2 regions of the Rhodococcus sp. B7740 genome follow, and region 1 is predicted to be linked to the other one. Evidence: predicted binding sites of a transcription regulator. Region 1 holds the regulator's gene; the other holds the start of a gene.

The links. The regulator LexA, encoded in region 1, represses DNA repair genes until DNA is damaged. The targets are predictions, from matches to a motif close to CGAACANNTGTTCG.
Region 2: the regulator LexA is predicted to act here: its motif matches at 2,247-2,260, upstream of NY08_RS25290 (HNH endonuclease signature motif containing protein).

Annotation. Positions count from the first base shown of each region.
Region 1 covers NZ_CP010797.1:1,351,141-1,355,309, reverse strand. The annotation lists gene NY08_RS06175 (acyl-CoA dehydrogenase family protein) at 1-1,083, shown strand, start outside; gene lexA (transcriptional repressor LexA) at 1,161-1,844, opposite strand; gene NY08_RS06165 (hypothetical protein) at 2,229-2,639, shown strand; gene nrdR (transcriptional regulator NrdR) at 2,740-3,204, shown strand; gene hrpA (ATP-dependent RNA helicase HrpA) at 3,217-4,169, opposite strand, start outside.
Region 2 covers NZ_CP010797.1:3,915,967-3,920,135, forward strand. The annotation lists gene NY08_RS18145 (FAD-binding domain-containing protein) at 1-241, opposite strand, end outside; gene NY08_RS26740 (FmdB family zinc ribbon protein) at 286-645, opposite strand; gene fmdA (formamidase) at 714-1,970, shown strand; gene NY08_RS25290 (HNH endonuclease signature motif containing protein) at 2,295-4,136, shown strand.

The DNA of each region.
Region 1 (4,169 bases):
CTCGATCAGCACGTAGCGCCGAACCACGCGAAGTGGGAAGAGCAGAACATCGTCGATCGCGACGTCTGGGTCGAGGCCGGTAAGCAGGGCTTCCTCGGAACGGCAGCGCCCGAGGAATTCGGCGGCGGCGGAGTCAAGGACTTCCGCTACAACGCCATCGTCACCGAGGAAACCACCCGTGGCGGATACAGCGGTATCGGTTTCACCCTGCACAACGACGTCGTCGCGCCGTACCTGATCGATCTCGCGAACGACGAGCAGAAGGCGCGCTGGCTTCCCGGATTCTGCTCCGGCGAACTGATCACCGCGATCGCGATGACCGAGCCGGGAACCGGAAGCGACCTGCAGGGCATCAAGACCAAGGCGGTACGTGACGGCGACGACTGGGTGCTCAACGGCTCGAAGACGTTCATCACCAACGGAATCAACGCCGATCTGGTGATCGTCGTGGCCTGCACCGACCCCGAGAAGGGCGCACAGGGCTTCAGTCTGCTGGTCGTCGAACGTGACATGCCCGGATTCGAACGCGGCCGCAACCTCGACAAGATCGGCATGAAGGCCCAGGACACCGCCGAACTCAGCTTCACCGACGTTCGTGTGCCCGCCGCCAACCTGCTCGGCGACGAGGGCATGGGCTTCATCTACCTGATGCAGAACTTGCCGCAGGAGCGACTCTCGATCGCTGTCGTCGCCGCCGCGGCAATGGAATCGGCACTGGACATGACGATCCAGTACTGCCGCGACCGCAAGGCCTTCGGAAAGTCGATCGGCAAGTTCCAGAACACGCGCTTCGTGTTGGCGGAACTGGCCACCGAAACCACCGCCACCCGCATCATGGTGGACAAGTTCATCGAGCTGCTCAACGCAGACAAGTTGACTGTGCAAGAAGCCGCCATGGCGAAGTGGTGGACCACCGAGAATCAGGTCAAACTGATCGACCGGTGCCTGCAGCTGCACGGCGGCTACGGCTACATGAAGGAATACCCGATCGCCAAGGCGTACATGGATTCCCGTGTACAGACCATCTACGGCGGCACCACCGAGATCATGAAGGAGATCATCGGCCGCGGATTGAATCTGTGATCCGCTGATCCGAGACACGCGAAGGGCCGCAGCACTCCTGTGCTGCGGCCCTTCGCGTGTCACCTCGGTGACGATCCCTACAGCTTGCGCATCACGGTGACGACCTTGCCGAGGATCGCGGCGTTGTTGCCCGGGATCGGCTCGAACAGCGGGTTGTGCGGCAGCAGCCACACCTCGCCCTTGGACCGCTTGAACGTCTTGACGGTGGCCTCGCCGTCGATCATCGCAGCGACGATGTCGCCGTTGTCGGCCACGGACTGCTGACGAACCACCACCCAGTCACCGTCGCAGATGGCCGCATCGATCATCGATTCACCGACCACCTTGAGCAGGAACAGCGAACCCTGTCCGACCAGCTCGCGGGGGAGCGGGAAGACGTCCTCGACGGCTTCCTCGGCCAGAATCGGACCGCCTGCAGCGATCCGGCCCAGTACCGGCACGAACGTCGGGGTAGGCAGCCGATCCTGCTCCTCGGACGCCTGCGATCCGTCGACCGCGGCGGCTGCCTGATCGGCCTGCACCTCGTCGAGACCGCGGACGTCGACCGCGCGGGGCCGGTTGGCGTCGCGCCGGAGGAAACCCTTGCGTTCGAGCGTACGGAGCTGGTGAGCGACGGAGGAGGTCGATGTCAGGCCGACCGCGTCACCGATCTCTCGAATGCTCGGCGGGTAACCGCGCTCGGTCACCGAAGCTCGAATGACCTCGAGTACCTTCCGTTGCCGCTCGGTCAGACCCGCGCTGATGTCGGTGCCGACTTCCATGGCCTTGGATGTCGGTTCCGCGGCAGGCTTACCCGCTGCGGCCTTCGGTGCGGTGGCCCTGGCTCCGGTCGCCTTGGAACCGGTGGTCGTGGAAAGCGTGGTCGACCTCGTCGAGGTCTCGTCCTTCATGCTGTCGGCCTCCTGCTGGTGTCCTGGATCCGGTCTGCGTGGTAGGTCTGCGCGGACTGGAGTTGATGGTGTCGACTCGTGTGGCGTGTGGTTTCTGACACGAATCTAGCGTGTATCAGCTGTTGAATCAAACATCTGTTCGACTCGTGTCGCGTTTTCTGCAGACTTTGTCGGAGGCTCGTGATAGAACTTCGAACAAGCGTCCATCGAACGCCTGATCGAACAATCGATCCAACGAGCGAAGTCGAGGTTCCGATGACCATCATCACCGATCGCCCCACCGCCACCGGTGTCCGCGCCCGATCCACTGCCGTCGAGCGCCGCCGCCGGGCGCGTCCCGTTCTGCAGAGTCCCATCGGAACGCACGGTGTCACGGGAACCCGTACACAGAATTCACCGTGCCTCCCGGTCCTCGATCCGTCGTGGACCGACGTCACCGATCGCGAGCAGGCCGATCGCGAGTTCGACGCGACCTCGGCGCACTTCGCCGGCCAGCCGGTTCGGATGCGTTCGATCGTGCTGACGGTGTTGGCGGTCCTGGTGGTGGCGGGCGGGCTGATCGGCATCGCGAACCTGCGGGCCGTCGCCCCCGATGCCGGCGCGCAACCGGCGGGTGTGGTCGAGGTGCACGACGGAGCTGTCGTCGAGTACACGCCCGGCAGATGACCACCGGCACCGTCGGGTTCGAGGAGACTGAGTATCCTCGACAGACTGCCCCGATGTGCGTGCTCGTCGTCGGAGCATCGGCTACGACGGAGGATCCCTCATGCATTGCCCGTTCTGCAGGCATCCCGACTCACGCGTGGTCGACTCGCGTGAGATGGACGAGGGGCAAGCAATCCGGCGTCGTCGCTCCTGCCCGGAGTGCGGTCGCCGATTCACCACCGTCGAGGCCGCAGTGCTGGCCGTCGTGAAACGCAGTGGTGTCACCGAGCCGTTCAGCCGAGAGAAGGTCGTCAAGGGAGTCCGTCGCGCCTGCCAGGGCAGAGATGTCGACAACGACGCGCTGAACCTACTGGCACAACAGGTCGAGGACGCCATCCGTGCAGCGGGATCCGCGGAGATCCCCAGCAACGAAGTGGGCTTGGCCATCCTCGGTCCACTCCGCGACCTGGACGAAGTGGCCTACCTGCGCTTCGCTTCCGTCTACCGCTCGTTCAGCTCGGCAGAAGACTTCGAGAAGGAAATCCACGAACTGCGCAAGCACCGCGAGTCCGCAGACATCGACTGACAGGCCCGCCCATCAGCGACGCTGGTCCGAGATCGCCTTCTCGATGCGCTTCTCCGACACCGGGTACGCCGTGCGAATGCCCTGCGCGAACAGTCCGACGCGCAACTCCTCGATCATCCAGAATAGTTCCTGAACCCCGGAACTGTTCTTTCTGCTCTCCGGCAGCGAATCCAACAGTCGCCCGTACGAGGCGTACACCCGATCGAGCACGTCCATCGCAGCCGCGTCCCGGCCTGCACTGCTCGGCAGCGTCGTCAACCGCTTGGTCGCCGCGGCGAGGTAGCGCGGCAGGTCTGCGAGTCTGCGAGAGCCGAATTCGGTGACGAACCCTCGAAAGATCAAGCCGTCGAACTGTTCCCGAACATCGTCCGCCGGCTCGCCCGAGGAGGACTGAAGTTGCGCGGACAGCGCCAGGGCGGCGGTCAACACCGGGCGAACCAACGCCAGTATCGCAGCGGTGCGCTGCGGAACCTCGGCGTTGACGAGTGCCCTCAGTTTCTCGAAGGCATCCGGATCCCGGACCGGTCCTCCGTGCGCATCCATGGCCTCTTCGACCGCAAGTACTCGGCACTCCTCGAGGAGTGCGTCGACTCCACCGTACGGATTCTGGCCCAGTGCAAGACGTTCCGCGGTCGGTAGGCCGGCCAGCAATGCCTTGGTGCCCTTCGGAGCCGTCGACAGAAGCAAAGTTCTGGTTCCCGAGCGCATTGCCGCCCGCGCCTCGGCGGGGGTGCTGAGGACCCGCACCGCGACGCCGGGTCCTTCCGGAACCAGCGCCGGATAGCCGGTGACCTTCTGTCCACCGACCTGCCGAGTCACCGTCGGCTCCAACCGACCGAGCGTGCCGGAGGTCCAGGCCAGAGAGGGTGCGCGCTCCGCGTCGCCGACCGCGCTCGCCACCTGACGGCCGACCTCACCCGACAGGCTCGTCCGAAGAGCAGTCAGATCCTTGTTGCTGCCCAGCA
Region 2 (4,169 bases), 2.6 Mb from region 1:
ACATGCGGCTTGCGCCTCGGCGATTCACCGGTAGAACGGTGCTGCGATCGCGCGCATATCCGGTGATGTCGAGTCCGGCCAGCGCGGTATCGGCAGCGGACTGCCCGCCGCGAATGCCGCCGGCCGTGATGGCATCCGGACCCTCGCGAGTCAGATCCCCCAGATGCTCGCCGACCCAGCCGACGACGTCCTCGGTGGTGGAGCCGTCGGCAATCGACGGGGGAGCTGGAATCGTGGGCATGGCGTCGGACTTCCCTGTCGTAGCGAAAGGGAAACGCGGAGTCGTCAGGGGCGCGGCAGGCGGCGATGCAGTGGATTGGACGTGGTCCTTGTTGCGGATCGGGCTGCTGCCGGTAGAGACGAGACCACGGCAGGTGTGTCCGCAGTGGCGCGCGAGGCGTCGTGTGCCTTCATCGCAGCGCTGTTCCCACGTCCGAGAGCAGGCGAGGAGATCTGTCGTGGGGCCGCGTCGCCGCACTCCGGGCACGTCACCTCGGACGGCGCGTCCGCCATGGAGAATCTCTGCTCGACGGGGGCGCATCGTCGCGCGCAGCGGAAGCTGTAGGTGGGCACGCATTCGAGAGTAGCGCGATGTGGCGCATCAGCAACGTTCCGGCACAACGTCATACAAGGTTTACATGCCATATCCGACCGGATGGACCGCGACGGTGCAATGATCGAGGCAGGAGAATCCGCGCAACCGGAGGTGCCTCGTGCCCGAACTGCTGTTTCCGCTCGACTCGACGAAGAGTTTCACCGAGCAGGAGGTCGTCGGCCACAACCGATGGCATCCCGATATCCCGGCGGCGGTCACAGTCAAACCCGGTACGTCCTTTCGGGCCCACTGTCGCGAATGGTTCGACGGGGCCATCCACAACGACGATTCCGCCGAGGACATCCTGAATGCGCCGCTCAACAACGTGCACACATTGTCAGGGCCCTTCCACATCGAGGGTGCCGAGCCCGGTGACCTGCTGATCGTCGACATCCTGGACGTGGGTCCGATACCGCAGGAGGATTCGGGTCCGCTGGCCGGCCAGGGTTGGGGCTACACGGGGATCTTCGCCAAGCAGAACGGAGGCGGATTTCTCACCGATCGATTCCCCGATGCGTACAAGGCGATCTGGGACTTTTCCGGTCAGACCACCACATCTCGCCACGTGCCGCACGTGAAGTACACCGGCATCACCCATCCCGGGCTGATGGGGACCGCGCCGTCGGCTGCCCTGCTAGCGAAGTGGAACGCCCGTGAAGGTGCGTTGATCGCGACAGATCCCAATCGGGTTCCGCCACTGGCCCTTGCACCCGAGCTCGACGGTGCAATCCTCGGTTCCTTGAGCGGCGACGAATTCACCCGTGTCGCCGGTGAAGCCGCACGTACAGCGCCGCCCCGGGAGAACGGTGGAAATCAGGACATCAAGAACCTCACCAAAGGAACCCGCGTCTTCTATCCGGTGTTCGTGCCGGGCGCGAAGTTGTCCTTCGGTGATCTGCACTTCTCGCAGGGTGACGGGGAGATCACGTTCTGCGGTGCCATCGAGATGGGTGGCTTCATGGACCTGCACGTCGACCTGATCAAGGGCGGTATGGAAACCTACGGGGTGAGCGAGAACGCTATCTTCATGCCCGGAAACACCGCGCCGCAGTACTCGGAATGGATTGCCTTCTCGGGTATTTCGGTGACCGTGGACGGCGAGCAGAAATATCTGGACTCCGACCTGTCCTACCAGAACGCATGTATGCACGCGATCGACTACCTCACCAAGTTCGGCTACAGCCCCGAGCAGGCGTACCTGCTACTGGGATCGGCTCCGATCGAAGGACGCCTGTCCGGGGTGGTGGACATTCCGAACTCCTGTGCCACCGTGTACATCCCCACGGCGATCTTCGATTTCCCGATAGCGCCCTCTGCAAGCGGACCGTTCCAAATCGACCCGGGAATGGGTGCTCCGAGGGCGCAATTCTCCTGAGGCGCATGGGCGAATGCCGCAACTGTGGATGCTCGAGGACATGGAACCCTGGCCTGACGAACCAGCCGTAGGTGCGGTGTTCTCACCCACGACGTACTGGGCTTCACCAGAGCAGATGGAACTTCCCCCGCAGGTGTGCGCCGAGGTGCCGGCTCGGGTCGAGGCCGTACATATCGATGGCAGAACGGAGAGGATCGCTCACCTCGGTGACGGCTTCACCGCCATGATGGGTGACGAAGACCCGATAGGTGACCGATCTGCGGTACGGCCATACGGAGAACGTCTGTTCGAAAGTGTGTCGGTGGGTCGCGATAGATTCTGTGCATGCTTTCGGGGGACGGCGGATCAGGGGTGGACGGCATCGAGACGGTGCCGCCCGCCCCCGAGGTGTCCGATCCCGACTTGTCTGTGTTGGTCGACCGAGTCGAGTCCGCGATCGCGGAATTAGCGGAACAGTCGTCGGTAGCGTGGTCGAACGCGGACCGGCGCGCGGTGATCCAACGGATGGAAACGGCGACGAGATCCCTGTCGGCGTATTCGTACACCTGGCTCAACGAGCTGATCTCTCAGCACGGCCTCGATGTGTATCCGGGATCGGTGCCGTCGTCGGTGGCGTCGATGCTGCGGATCACCCCGCGAGCAGCCGGTGCTCGGGTGCGTCTGGCGGCGGAGTTGGGTGATCGCACCGCCTTGTCGGGGGAAGTCCTGCCGCCGTTGCTGCCGCACACTGCTGCTGCGTTGCGGGCGGGGTTGCTCGATGCCAAGCATGTGCAGATGATCCGCGAGTTCTTCCGCCATCTGCCCCGGGATGTCGATCCGCAGACGCGCGAGCTCGCCGACGAGCAACTGGCGGGCTACGCCTCGACCAGGCGACCCGACGATTTCGCACCGTTGGTGGCGCACCTGGATTCGATCCTCAATCCCGACGGCGACCACGACGAGGACGAGGACGGGAAGCCACCGAGACCACCGAAACGCAGGGATGCGTTCTTCTACCTCGGTGAGCAGGGTGCCGACGGAATGTCCGAAGGAAAATTCTGCGTCGACCCCGAGCTACGGGCCTACCTCGAAGCCTTGTTCTCCAAAGCCTCGAAACCGGGAGTGAACAACCCCGCAGACCCGACGTCCGTCGTCCATGAAGAGACCGACGAGACCGACAGCACTTCCGGCGGCAAGGACAGCACGACCCCTGGTGCCGAGAGTGACGGTGCGCGTCCCGATCCTGCAGCCACCGAACCGGATTCGCCTCCATCGGGTGGTGTCCGCGATACCGACACCCCACCGCACCCACAGCCGGACGATGGTCCGACGAGCGATGCGGGACTGTGGGGCGACGGTCCATGCGACGGTGACGGCCGGTGCGGCGACGGCATCGACTGCGGTTGCGGCACAGGGCACGACGACACAGTCGAACGCGACGACACAGCCGATGCCGATACAGACGCCGACGGCGACGAAGTGCTGGGTAAGGCTGCAGCACGCGACGCTGCCGCCGCGCGGGATATCCGCACCCAACGCGAACGCCAACACGACGCCCTCAAACTCGCGCTCCGGCAGACCCTCGCCTCCGGCACCCTCGGCATCCACCGTGGCCTTCCCGTCACCGCCATCGTCACCATGACTCTGAAAGACCTCGAAGCCGGCTGCGGCTACGCCATGACCGCCACCGGATCACGGGTGTCGATCCGCGATGCGATCCGCATGGCCTCGCACGCCCACCACTACCTGACGATCTTCGACGACCACGGCCGAGCCCTCTACCTCGGCCGCTCCAAACGCATCGCCTCCGCCGACCAACGCATCGTGCTCATCGCCCGCGACCGCGGCTGCAGCTTCCCCTCCTGCACCCGCCCGGCGACCTGGTGCCAAGCCCACCACGTCACCGACTGGAACACCGGCGGCTACACCGACATCGACTCCCTCACCTTCGGCTGCGACATGCACCACGCACTCGTCGGCACCGGCCCCGGCAAGTGGGCCACCACGAAAACTGGAGCAGGACAACGGTACCCGGGCCGCACACTGTGGCACCCACCCGCCGGAATGGACCCCAAACGTCGAGGCCTGATCAACCACGCCCACCACCCAGAAGAAGTCCTCTACCCACCCGACGACCACCACAACCACAACGACACCGGCGACGAAGAACCACGACAACCCGCCTGACGGTCCGAACCAGTCTCGGGGCACAGCCCTCCC